2 regions of the Blautia sp. SF-50 genome follow, and region 2 is predicted to be linked to the other one. Evidence: riboswitches for the same ligand, from Rfam matches in the RefSeq annotation. Region 2 holds a riboswitch; the other holds the start of a gene.
The links. Region 2 has a riboswitch for cobalamin ahead of BLP57_RS10630 (ABC transporter permease). Riboswitches for the same ligand answer to the same signal wherever they lie in the genome.
Positions count from the first base shown of each region.

Region 1 (5,800 bases), on a different contig from region 2:
GGAATCTGGCCTGCCGGGATTTTTTCTCTGGGAGTGATGCTGCAGTATGGGATCATGACCGGAGGGAGTGTTTCCACCATGCGTGCAGTAACTATGTTTTTGATCGCTATGGGAGCCAGGATCACCGGACGGATCTATGATATGATGAGTGCTCTTTCCGTAACTGCCATGATGATCCTTGTGGAATCTCCGGCCTATCTCCTGGACAGTGGATTTCTTCTGTCCTTTGGCTGTGTTCTGGGAATGGGGCTCGCTGCGGAAAAGATCTGTGCCCTTGCAGGAGCGGAGAAAAAATGGACAAAGGCACTGGTAAGTCCTATAGCTCTTCAGCTTGTGACTCTGCCGGTGATGCTGAAGTTTTTCGGAGAAGTCTCTATTGCCGGATTTATCCTGAATCTGTTGGTGCTTCCAAGTGTGGGGGTAGTGCTGACTGGAGGAATGGCGGCGCTGCTGCTGGGAATTCTCAGTATTCCTGCGGCAAAACTGGTAATCCTGCCGGCAAGGGTACTGCTGCTTTTTTATGAATATCTCTGCAGTCTGGTAGGAAGATCAGGATGGAGTACTTGGATCGGAGGGGAGCCGGAAATATGGCAGATTGTGGTATATTATGGCTTTTTGATCATAGTCCTGTTTATGGGACAGTATATAAAAGAACAGCTCCGGAAGAAAAAAGCAGTCAGTGAGGAAACGGAGTTATCAGAGGAGCGGGCGGAAGTAGGTTGCCGGAAGCTATATGCTATCCGGATAACAGCCGGTATTTTTCTGGCAGTCGGAATCCTGATACTGGGATATCATCCAGCAGGAAGTCTGAAGGTGATCTGCCTGGATGTAGGACAGGGGGACGGTATTCTTGTGGAGACCCCGGAGGATCATCATTTTCTGATCGACGGAGGAAGCAGCAGCCAGTCGGATCTTGGAAGATACTGCCTTTTGCCGGCATTGAAAAGCCAGGGGATTTCCTGGCTGGATGGGATTTTTATTTCCCATACAGATCAGGATCATATCAACGGTGTGAAGGAGCTTCTGGAATATATGGGAAAAGGTCTTACAACCATCCGGGCCGGATATCTGATCCTGCCTGCCTGGGCGGAAAGACCAGATGCATGGCGGGAGCTTGCAGAGGCAGCAAAAACAGCCGGAGTTAAGGTCGTGACAGCAGGAAAAGGGGATGAATTGCCTTGCGGCAAAGTATCTTTTTCTGTTCTGTGGCCGGAGAAAAATGCCACAGGAAAAGATGTGAATGAGGAAGCTATGGTGATGGAGTTGTCTTTTGGAGATTTTCAAATGCTTTTTACCGGAGATATCGGTGCAGATACGGAGAAAAAGCTTCTGGCAGCCGGGGGGCTTGAGGATGTTGACTGTCTGAAGGTGGGACATCACGGTTCCCGTTATTCTACCACAGAAGCATTTCTTGAGAAAATAAAGCCGGAAGTGGCGATCATTTCCTGTTCTTCCACCAACACCTACGGACATCCGTCACCGGAAACCGTAGAGCGGCTTAAAGCGGCCGGAAGTCAGGTGGAATACACCATGAAAAACGGTGCTATTACCGTGGAAACAGATGGAAAAAAGCTTAAGATCGGAAGGTTCCGAAAAAAACGGTGACTTTTGAACATGTTTGTTGTAAAATAGACAGGGTTTGTGCAAAAACAAAATACTGAAAATGTGCAATACAAGATAAGGAGTTTTTATTTATGAAATATGATGTACTGATCGTAGGAGCAGGTCCCGGTGGAATCTTTGCGGCCTATGAACTGATGAATAATGATCCGGAGAAAAAGATCGCGGTTTTTGAAGCTGGTCATCCTCTGGAAAAAAGAAAATGTCCCATCGACGGAAAGAAAGTAAAATCCTGTATCCACTGCAAAACCTGTGCGATCATGAAGGGATTTGGCGGTGCAGGCGCTTTCTCCGACGGAAAATATAATATCACCAATCAGTTTGGCGGAACTCTGTACCAGCATATCGGCAAGGATACAGCCACAGAGCTGATGGAATATGTAGATAAACTGAACCTGATGCATGGCGGTGAAGGAACCAGGCTTTATTCTACCACAAACAGCGAGATCCGTAAGCTCTGCCTTCAGAACGGCCTGCATCTTTTGGATGCATCAGTCCGTCATCTGGGAACAGATATCAACTATGTGGTGCTTCAGAACCTCTATGAAAAAATGAAAGACCATGTGGACTTCTATTTTGACGCATCTGTTGACAAAGTAGAAAAAACTGAAGACGGTTATGCAGTTTTTGTAGGAGATGAGCGTTACGAGGGAACTTACTGTATCATCTCCGCAGGACGAAGCGGAAGTAAATGGATGGAGACGGTATGTACAGAGCTTAAGATCCCGACTCTTTCCAACCGTGTGGACATCGGAGTCCGTGTGGAGCTTCCGGCAGAGGTTTTCAGCCGTCTGACAGATGAGCTTTATGAGAGCAAGATCGTTTACAGAACTGAGAAGTTTGAGGATATGGTCCGTACCTTCTGCATGAACCCGCGAGGTGTTGTCGTGAATGAAAATACCAACGGTATCATCACAGTAAACGGTCACAGCTACGAAGATCCGGCAAAGCATACCAACAATACAAACTTTGCCCTTCTGGTATCCAAGCATTTCTCAGAGCCGTTCCATGACAGCAACGGATACGGTGAGAGCATTGCAAGACTTTCCAATATGCTTGGCGGTGGTGTTATGGTACAGCGGTTTGGAGATCTGATCCGCGGAAGACGAAGCACAAAAGCCCGTATTGAGGAAAGTTTCGTAACACCTACACTTTCTGCGACACCGGGAGATTTAAGCCTTGTTATGCCGAAACGTATCCTAGATGGCATCATCGAGATGATCTATGCTCTGGATAAGATCGCACCGGGAACCGCAGATGATGATACTTTGCTTTATGGCGTTGAGGTTAAATTCTACAACATGGAGGTCGAGATCGACGAAAATCTGGAAACCTGCCACAAGGGTCTCTTTGTTATCGGAGACTGTAGCGGCGTGACCCATTCTCTGTCCCATGCATCTGCCAGCGGAGTCTACGTAGCCAGATACCTGGAGCAGGAGTATTTTAACAGATAAACTGCAGAGCAGTTTATCTGTTATGAGCAAGTAGCAAAGCGGATTGCGAATATCCAGTGTAAGACAGTCCATTTCTGATATCAGGGTGATGACAGAAAGGGGCTGTTTTTTATGCAGGATATGCATGAATATTGGAGAAAGTATTCTGATAATAACTGACAGATACAGGGAGAAAACCGGTTACTGTTCACTGGTAATAATTCGCGAGGTATTTTTTGTGAGTGAAGATCACAGAAAATCGTGAATCGTCTGACATCAATCTTGACAAATTTATGAGTTTGTGGTAAAAGTTAGATAACCAGGTAAAAGAAAATATGTGCAAATGTTATAATGATAAGGTTGCATCCAGTCGGATGTGCAAAAGAGAATCCGGTGAGAATCCGGAACGATACCGTCACTGTGAAAGGGGAGCTGCTTTTATAACCACTGGGAGACCGGGAAGGGAAAGCAGCGTGGAACCAAGTCAGGAGAACTGCCTTATTGTGAGATTCAGGGATTCGCGGTTTACGAATCGGTATTCTCCATAACAATACAGAACTTCTTTTTATGTATTTGTATTGCGCAGAGAATCATGTGTGAGCAGGCGGCCGCAGAGAGCTGCTGCTTTTTTGTACATATCAGTATTCTGGAAATACATGAAAAGAGGACAATGAGAAATGAAAAGAAAAACAATGTTAGCTCTGATGCTCGCAGTTTCCATGACATGCTCTATGGGTGCGGCTACAACAGCAATGGCAGCAGAGGATTCTGCTACAGAAGAGAACGCTGAGGCAGCTGATACCACAGAGGCTTCTGATGCAGATCAGGAAGCAGCAGATAATGTAGCAGCTCTGATCGACAAGATCTATGTACAGGAAAGAAACGACACAACAGATGAGGACTGCAAGGCAGCCAAAGAAGCATGGGATGCTCTGACAGATGCTCAGAAAGAACTGGTAGAGGGTGAGAATGCAGATCCGGATTATTTCGGACGTGACACAGGAGATGCTTCCAAGGACGATCCGCGTAACCAGGATGAGATCGGTGAGAATGAACTTCTTGTTGTAAGCTTTGGTACTTCCTTCAATGACAGCCGTGCAGAGGATGTCAAGGGAATCGAGGATGCTCTTGCAGAAGCTTATCCGGACTGGTCTGTAAGAAGAGCATTTACAGCACAGATCATCATCAACCATGTAGAGGCAAGAGATGATGAAGTGATCGATAACATGCAGCAGGCTCTTGACCGTGCAGTAGAGAATGGTGTTAAGAATCTGGTTGTACAGCCTACCCATCTGATGCATGGTGCTGAGTACGATGAGATGACAGAAGCGATCAATGGCTATAAAGATAAATTCGAGTCTGTAGCTATCGCAGAGCCAATGCTCGGTGAGGTTGGAGACGATGCAACTGTGATCAATGATGACAAGAAAGCCGTTGCTCAGGCAATCACAGATACGGCTTGCAAAGAGGCCGGATTTGACAGCATGGATGCAGCAGCTGAGGCTGGCACAGCATTCGTATTCATGGGACATGGAACATCTCATACAGCTAACGTTACATACGATCAGATGCAGACACAGATGGAAAACCTTGGATTGAAGAACGCATTCATCGGTACTGTAGAGGGTAAGCCGGAAGATACAGCCTGCGACAAGGTTATCGAGAAGGTAAAAGAAGCAGGATACAAGAACGTTGTTCTTCGTCCGCTGATGGTTGTTGCCGGAGACCATGCAAATAACGATATGGCCGGTGATGAGGAGGATTCCTGGAAGAGCCAGTTTGTAGCATCCGGAAACTTCGATAAGGTTGACTGCCAGATCGAGGGTCTTGGAAGAATCGAAGCAGTTGAGAAGCTTTATGTAGAGCATACAAAGGCAGCCATCGATTCTCTGGGAAGCACTGAGGAGTCCGCAGATTCTGATGCAGCAGCAGATACAGAGGCTGATTCTGCTGAGGAGTCCGCAGAATAATAAATATAAAAATATCTGAGTGAGTTCAGATACCTATAAGAAATCAATGTAACTGCCCGGAAAGATCAGGAAGACTGTTTTCCGGGCAGATTGCTGTATCTATGGAAGGGAGAAGATTATCATGAAAAAACGCTATGTAAACTTAATTCTTGCAATGGCAAGTGCATCAGTCCTGGTGCTGGGCTCTGTGCCTGCGATGGCAAAAACAGATGAAACAAAAACAGAGTCCGGTGAGGAAGCAGAAGCTTCCGAAGAAAAGGATACAGATGCAGCCAAAGCAGATACCCTGGAAGATGGCGTTTATACAGCAGAGTTTGGTACAGACAGCAGCATGTTTCATGTAAATGAGGCCAATGACAAAAAAGGAGAGCTCACGGTCAAAGATGGTAAAATGACCATCCACGTAAGTCTGGTTTCCAAGAAGATCGTTAACCTGTTTGCGGGAACTGCCGAGGATGCCCAGAAGGACGGAGCAGAGATCATTGAGCCGACCACAGATACAGTGAAGTACAGCGATGGTTATACAGAGGAGGTTTACGGATTTGATATCCCGGTACCGGCCATTGGTGAGGAATTTAACGTGGCGATCCTGGGAGAAAAAGGCAAATGGTACGACCATAAAGTCAGCGTAAAGAATCCTGTAAAAACCTCTGACGACAAAAAATCCGAAGGGAAAAAACCGGAAGAGCTGAAGCTGGAGGACGGAACCTATGAGACGGATGTAACCCTTACAGGCGGAACAGGAAGAGCATCTGTAGAATCTCCAGCTAAAGTAGA
Region 1 covers NZ_FMUW01000007.1:68,354-74,153, reverse strand. The annotation lists gene BLP57_RS06270 (DNA internalization-related competence protein ComEC/Rec2) at 1-1,605, shown strand, start outside; gene BLP57_RS06265 (NAD(P)/FAD-dependent oxidoreductase) at 1,695-3,074, shown strand; cobalamin riboswitch at 3,394-3,568, shown strand; gene BLP57_RS06260 (sirohydrochlorin cobaltochelatase) at 3,731-5,023, shown strand; gene BLP57_RS06255 (hypothetical protein) at 5,145-5,800, shown strand, end outside.
Region 1: another riboswitch for cobalamin. It lies ahead of BLP57_RS06260 (sirohydrochlorin cobaltochelatase); the one in region 2 lies ahead of BLP57_RS10630 (ABC transporter permease).

Region 2 (5,800 bases):
ATGAAGGACTGAACCTTCTGATGGTAGATGACAGAATCCCGGCAGGTGCAAAGCTGTACTAAAATTAGATATAAAACAAGAGCACTTCTCAGAGTTAATAATCAGAAAACCGAGAGGTGCTTTTTTCGTGCTAAAAAATATATCCTGGCAGTCAACTACTGCAAAACAGTATATAACAGTTGACAACAGTATTACACTGTTATATACTGTTTACAACAGGAGGGAACATATGAAGATTATAATCAATAATACATCGATGGTACCAATTTATGAACAGATTATGGAGCAGATCAAGGCGCAGATCATCTCCGGAGAATTAAAAGAAAATGATATATTGCCGTCCGTGAGAACAATGGCAAAGGAACTGAAGATCAGTGCACTTACTGTGAAGAAAGCATATGACAATCTGGAAGCAGAGGGCATGACAGTCACAGTTCATGGGAAAGGAACGTATGTAGCGGCTTCGAATACACAGCTGATGGAAGAAGAGCGCAGGAAAGAGGTTGAGGCGGATCTGGAAGCAGCAATTCAGAAGGGAAGGCGCTGCGGAATGAAGGAGGAAGAGATCCGTTCGTTGTTTGAACTCATCATGGAGGATGAATGATTATGTTGGAGATTAAAGGAGTAAAGAAAAGCTACGGTGAATTTCAGTTAGACTGTTCGTTAAATGTAGAAAAAGGAAGAATCACCGGTCTGGTTGGAGAGAACGGAGCCGGTAAGAGTACTTTGTTCAAGGCAGTGCTCGGACTCATTTCTTATGATGCCGGTGAGATAAAGATCCTGGGAAAAATACCGGAAGAGTTAAGTGAAAAAGAGAAAGAAGAGCTGGGAGTTGTCCTGGCAGAAGCCGGATTCAGTGTATACTTGAAAGGGAAAGATGTTGAGGCAGTCCTTGCCAAATTGTATCCAAAGTTTGAAGCAGAAAAATTTCATCAGATGTGTGAAGAATATCAGATTCCGTTGGATAAATTTATAAAAGAGTACTCAACAGGAATGAAAGCAAAGCTGAATCTGATCATTGCATTGACACATCAGGCAGAATTCCTGATGCTGGATGAGCCGACAGCAGGGCTTGATGTCGGAGCGAGAGAAAGGATGCTGGATATTTTAAGAGAGTATATGGAAGAAGAACCGGAGAGAAGTATCCTGATCAGTTCACATATTTCTTCGGACTTAGAACATCTGTGTGATGACATTTATGTGATACATAAAGGAAAGATTGTACTTCATGAAGCGATGGATACGATTCTTGAAAAATATGCAGTGTTGAAGGTCAGTGAGGAACAATATCAGGCAGTGGATAAAAGGTATCTTTTGAAAGAGAAAAAAGAGTTTTTTGGAGTTGCCTGTCTGACGAACGAGAAGCAGTATTATATAGAAAATTATCCGGAAATCGTAGTAGAGAGCGGATCACTCGATCAGGTGATCCTGATGTTGACAGGGGGCGAAAGATGATGAAAGGAATCAGAGGGCTTTTGGAAAAGGATTTTCGATTGTTTTTTCGACAGGGTGGTAATCTTTTTTTGGTGTTAGTGTTTGTAGCATTGTTTTTTATACTTACAGGAAAAACGGCAGCTGCTTTCATTGCAATGTATATCCCATCTGTTCTGGCGATATATTCAGGTAATACGATCAGTTATGATGAAAATGGCCATGGTTACACATATTTATTTTCTTTACCCGTAAATAAAAAAATATATGTCAGAGAAAAATATATTTTTTCCTTTATCATGACAGCATGTGGATGGTGCATTGGAATGATCTGTGCAGGAATTATGGTACTCATAAATCCTGAAGAGGTGTTTGATCTGGAAATGCTGGCAATGGAGTTGATCACATTTTTTGTGTTTCAGGCAATTGCGGGAATTATGATCGCGATCAGGATAAGGTTCGAAGGAGAGAAAGGGCGAATTGTGCTGCCAATCGCAATTTTAATTATTTTTGCGATTTGTTATACAATTAGATCTTTTGTGAAGACTAACTTGGGATTAAAAGAAAGTATTCTGCATATGATAGGGGGAATAGGGGATTTTGAAATCGGGATTGCCCTTATTGTGCTAAGTCTGCTTATATGGTTTGCTTCGTATAAGTATAGTATGAGCGCCATGAAGAAGAAAGAGTTTTAATATAGGCGTGGCAAAAATGATCCATTAAAAATAATGATCATAAAGATGTAATAGCTACCAAAAATATGAGAAAAACTTTGTGAAAAAATAGTCTTGTGTTTCGTAAGAGTCCCTTGTAAAATAACGGACAAGGATGAAAAGAAAAGGAGATTCTTATGGGAACTAATGAAAAAGATATGACTGCCGGATCTCCCGGAAAACTGATCATAACTTTTGCCATACCAATGATGCTTGGAAATATTTTTCAGCAGTTTTATACAATGGCAGACACCATGATTGTCGGACAAGTGGTAGGAGTTAAAGCACTGGCGGCAGTAGGTGCCGGAGATTGGCTGGTATGGCTGGTGTTGGGGATCATGACAGGTATCACACAGGGTTTTTCTATTCTTGTATCTCAGTATTATGGAGCAAGGGAAAAGGAAAATCTGAAATGTGCAGTAGCGAAAAGCTATATCATGACAGCATTACTGTCTGTGGTCGTACTCGCAGTAAGTGAAGGTACAGTTTATCATGTTCTTTTATTTTTACAGACACCGGATAATGTCATTAATCTGACAATGCTATATTTGCGGCTGATCTTTGCGGGAATCCCGATCATAGCTGCTTATAATATATTTGCAGCGATCCTTCGGGCACTTGGAAACAGCAGATCTCCGTTGATCGCAATGACAGTGGCAGCAGTGATCAATGTGGGACTGGATCTGTTATTTGTGGCGGTTTTTGGCTGGGGTATTGCCGGAGCAGCAGTGGCAACCGTTATCGCACAGGGATTTTCAGCCTTGTACTGTTTGATCGTATTACGTAAAATCCCGGATATCCGCCTGGAAAAGAAGGACTTTTACAGGCAGCCCTCTATGAGCCTGCGGCTTTTGGAACTGGCGGTTCCTCTTGCGATACAGAATGTGATCATCTCCGTGGGAGGACTTGTGGTACAGTATGTGATCAATGGATTTGGTTTTCTGTTTGTGGCGGGATTTACGGCATCGAACAAGCTGTATGGGGTTTTGGAGATGGCTGCCATTTCATATGGATATGCTATTACAACCTATGTGGGCCAGAATCTTGGTGCAAAAAAATACCAGAGGATTCGAAAAGGCGTGCGCAGCGGCACTTATATGGCAGTGCTCACTTCGGCTTTCATTTCCGGCATGATGGTACTGTTTGGACGTAATGTACTGTCCCTGTTTGTATCCGGTGAACCGGATCAGACCCGACAGGTATTGGATATAGCATATAAGTATTTGTTTATTATGGCTGTCTTTTTGTGGGTGCTGTATCTGCTGTATGTGTATCGTTCCGCTATCCAGGGCCTGGGTAATACTTTGATTCCGCTTGCCAGCGGCATTGCAGAATTTATAATGCGTGTCAGTGTTGCGCTGCTGCTGCCAAAACTGATCGGTGAAGATGGAATATACTATGCAGAGATCTGTGCATGGAGCAGCGCAGCTGTTTTATTATTCGTAAGTTATATGATCATTATACGGAAATATAAAGAAGTCACCGTTCATACATAATGTTATTTACTTAAGAGATTTATAATAATACAGGCAGAAAATATCCGGGTTTCACTATGAAATGTTCAGATATTTTATATTTGACAAAAAACTATTTATATAAAAAGAAAAGTATGATATTATAATATTTATTCATTGCAACTATGAAAATTGAATAGTCAGAAGGGTGTACAAAGTACTTAATAAGGAATCTGGTGAAATGCCAGAACAGCCACCGCTACTGTGACAGGGACGAAAACCAAAATATCACTGGAGAGATCCGGGAAGATGGTAAGTAGGAAGAACTGGAGTCAGGAGACTTGCCTTTTTGACAGAAGAATTCTGATTCGGATGGGATACAGAAGGAATAAGCTCTGCCTGAGGTAGAGGTTTGTTTTTTGTGCTGATATGATGCTGGATCATATCAGCTTTTTTTATTTTAACCGAATAAACAGATGAAAAATGAGGAGAGATGAAGATGGGAAAAGTAATTGCAAAGCGTTTTATATTTATGATTCCGGTAGTGCTGGCGGTTACATTTATTATTTTTATGCTGAGTTTTATATCGGCAGGTGATGCTGCCAGAGTGCTGGCGGAGAAAAAATATGAGCATCCGTCACCGGAGCAGGTAGAAGAAGTACGGCATGAGGAAGGACTGGATCAGCCGGTGCTGGTACAATACGGGAAATGGCTGGATCAGGCACTTCATGGCGATTTTGGAAAATCATATTCTACCAGAAAACCGGCTTTTGAGGAATTAAAAAGATATTTTCCACAGACATTTAAACTGGCAGTTACTTCGTTTTTATTGTTGATGATCGTATCAGTCCCTCTTGGAATTTTGTCGGCAATTTATGAAAACAGAGTTCTGGATAAAGTCATTCGCATTTTGTCGTCCCTCAGTGTATCTATGCCGTCTTTCTGGATCGGTCTGATGCTGCTCTATATATTTGGAGTAAAGCTAAAAGTGATTTCCGTGATCGGAGGAGATGCCGGAGGCATCCCGATTCTTGCGGCATTTGCCATGGATATCAGTTTCTTTGGAATTATGACGAGATTGATCCGTACCAATATGATACAGGTGCTGAAGCAGGATTACATACGTGCCAGCAGAGCTAAGGGATTGTCATCTGTAAATGTAATTTTGCGTCATGGTCTGAAAAATATCCTGATTCCTGTGCTGACACGTCTGGTATCAATTGTGATCGGTTTTTTCTGTGGCTCAGCTGTGATAGAAAGTATTTTTTCAATTCAGGGAATCGGAAATCTGGCATTGAAATCCGTGATCTCAAAAGACACTCCGGTGCTGCAATGTTTTATCTTTATTCTGGCTGTTGGCATTGTAGTATTAAATTTTCTTGTGGATATCGCCTATTCTGCGATTGACCGGCGAATCCAGTTAAAGTAAAGGAGAGATCATAGAATGGGAAGCAGAAGAAAGCAGAAAACAGAAAAAAGCATGATCCAGAATCTGTACTGGAAACAGGTATTCCGGTCACCGAAAACAAAAATAGGATTGATGGTGGTCATAATTTTTGCATTGGCAGCTATTTTTGCACCTGTACTGGCGCCGCATGATCCGCTGCTTGTGGATGTTTCGATAAAATTAAAGAATCCGTCGGCGGCATATCCTTTAGGTACTGATCAGCTGGGACGATGTATTTTATCAAGACTTCTCTGGGGCAGCCGATATTCACTGAGCTACAGCTTTACGGTGCTTCTGATCACCGTATGTGTCGGGGTGCCAATCGGACTGTTTGCCGGATATGTAGGTGGAAAAATCGATTCCATAATTATGAGGATCATTGATGTATTTATGGCTATGCCGGTCTTTATTGTGGCACTTGCCATTGCAGGAACCGTAGGAGCCAGCGGCGCTCATCTGATTCTGTCCTTATCGGTCGTATCCTGGGCAGAATATGCAAGGCTTGCCCGAGCATTGACACTTCAGGAAAAAAATAAAAATTATATGACCGCACTAAAAGCCGGCGGCTGCGGCCACGCAAGGATCATATTTAGGCATGTATTGAGAAATATCCTGCCATCTGTGATCGCACTGGCAACAATGGAAATCGGTTCGATCATTCTGTCAATTGCCGGTTTTTCCTTTATCGGACTTGGTGTGCAGGCACCGACACCGGAATGGGGGATCATGCTCAGTGACAGTAGAAGTTATATCCA
Region 2 covers NZ_FMUW01000015.1:39,643-45,442, forward strand. The annotation lists partial or broken gene BLP57_RS10605 (methionine--tRNA ligase subunit beta) at 1-62, shown strand, start outside; gene BLP57_RS10610 (GntR family transcriptional regulator) at 230-604, shown strand; gene BLP57_RS10615 (ATP-binding cassette domain-containing protein) at 607-1,455, shown strand; gene BLP57_RS10620 (ABC-2 transporter permease) at 1,452-2,126, shown strand; gene BLP57_RS10625 (MATE family efflux transporter) at 2,282-3,640, shown strand; cobalamin riboswitch at 3,788-3,961, shown strand; gene BLP57_RS10630 (ABC transporter permease) at 4,098-5,027, shown strand; gene nikC (nickel transporter permease) at 5,043-5,800, shown strand, end outside.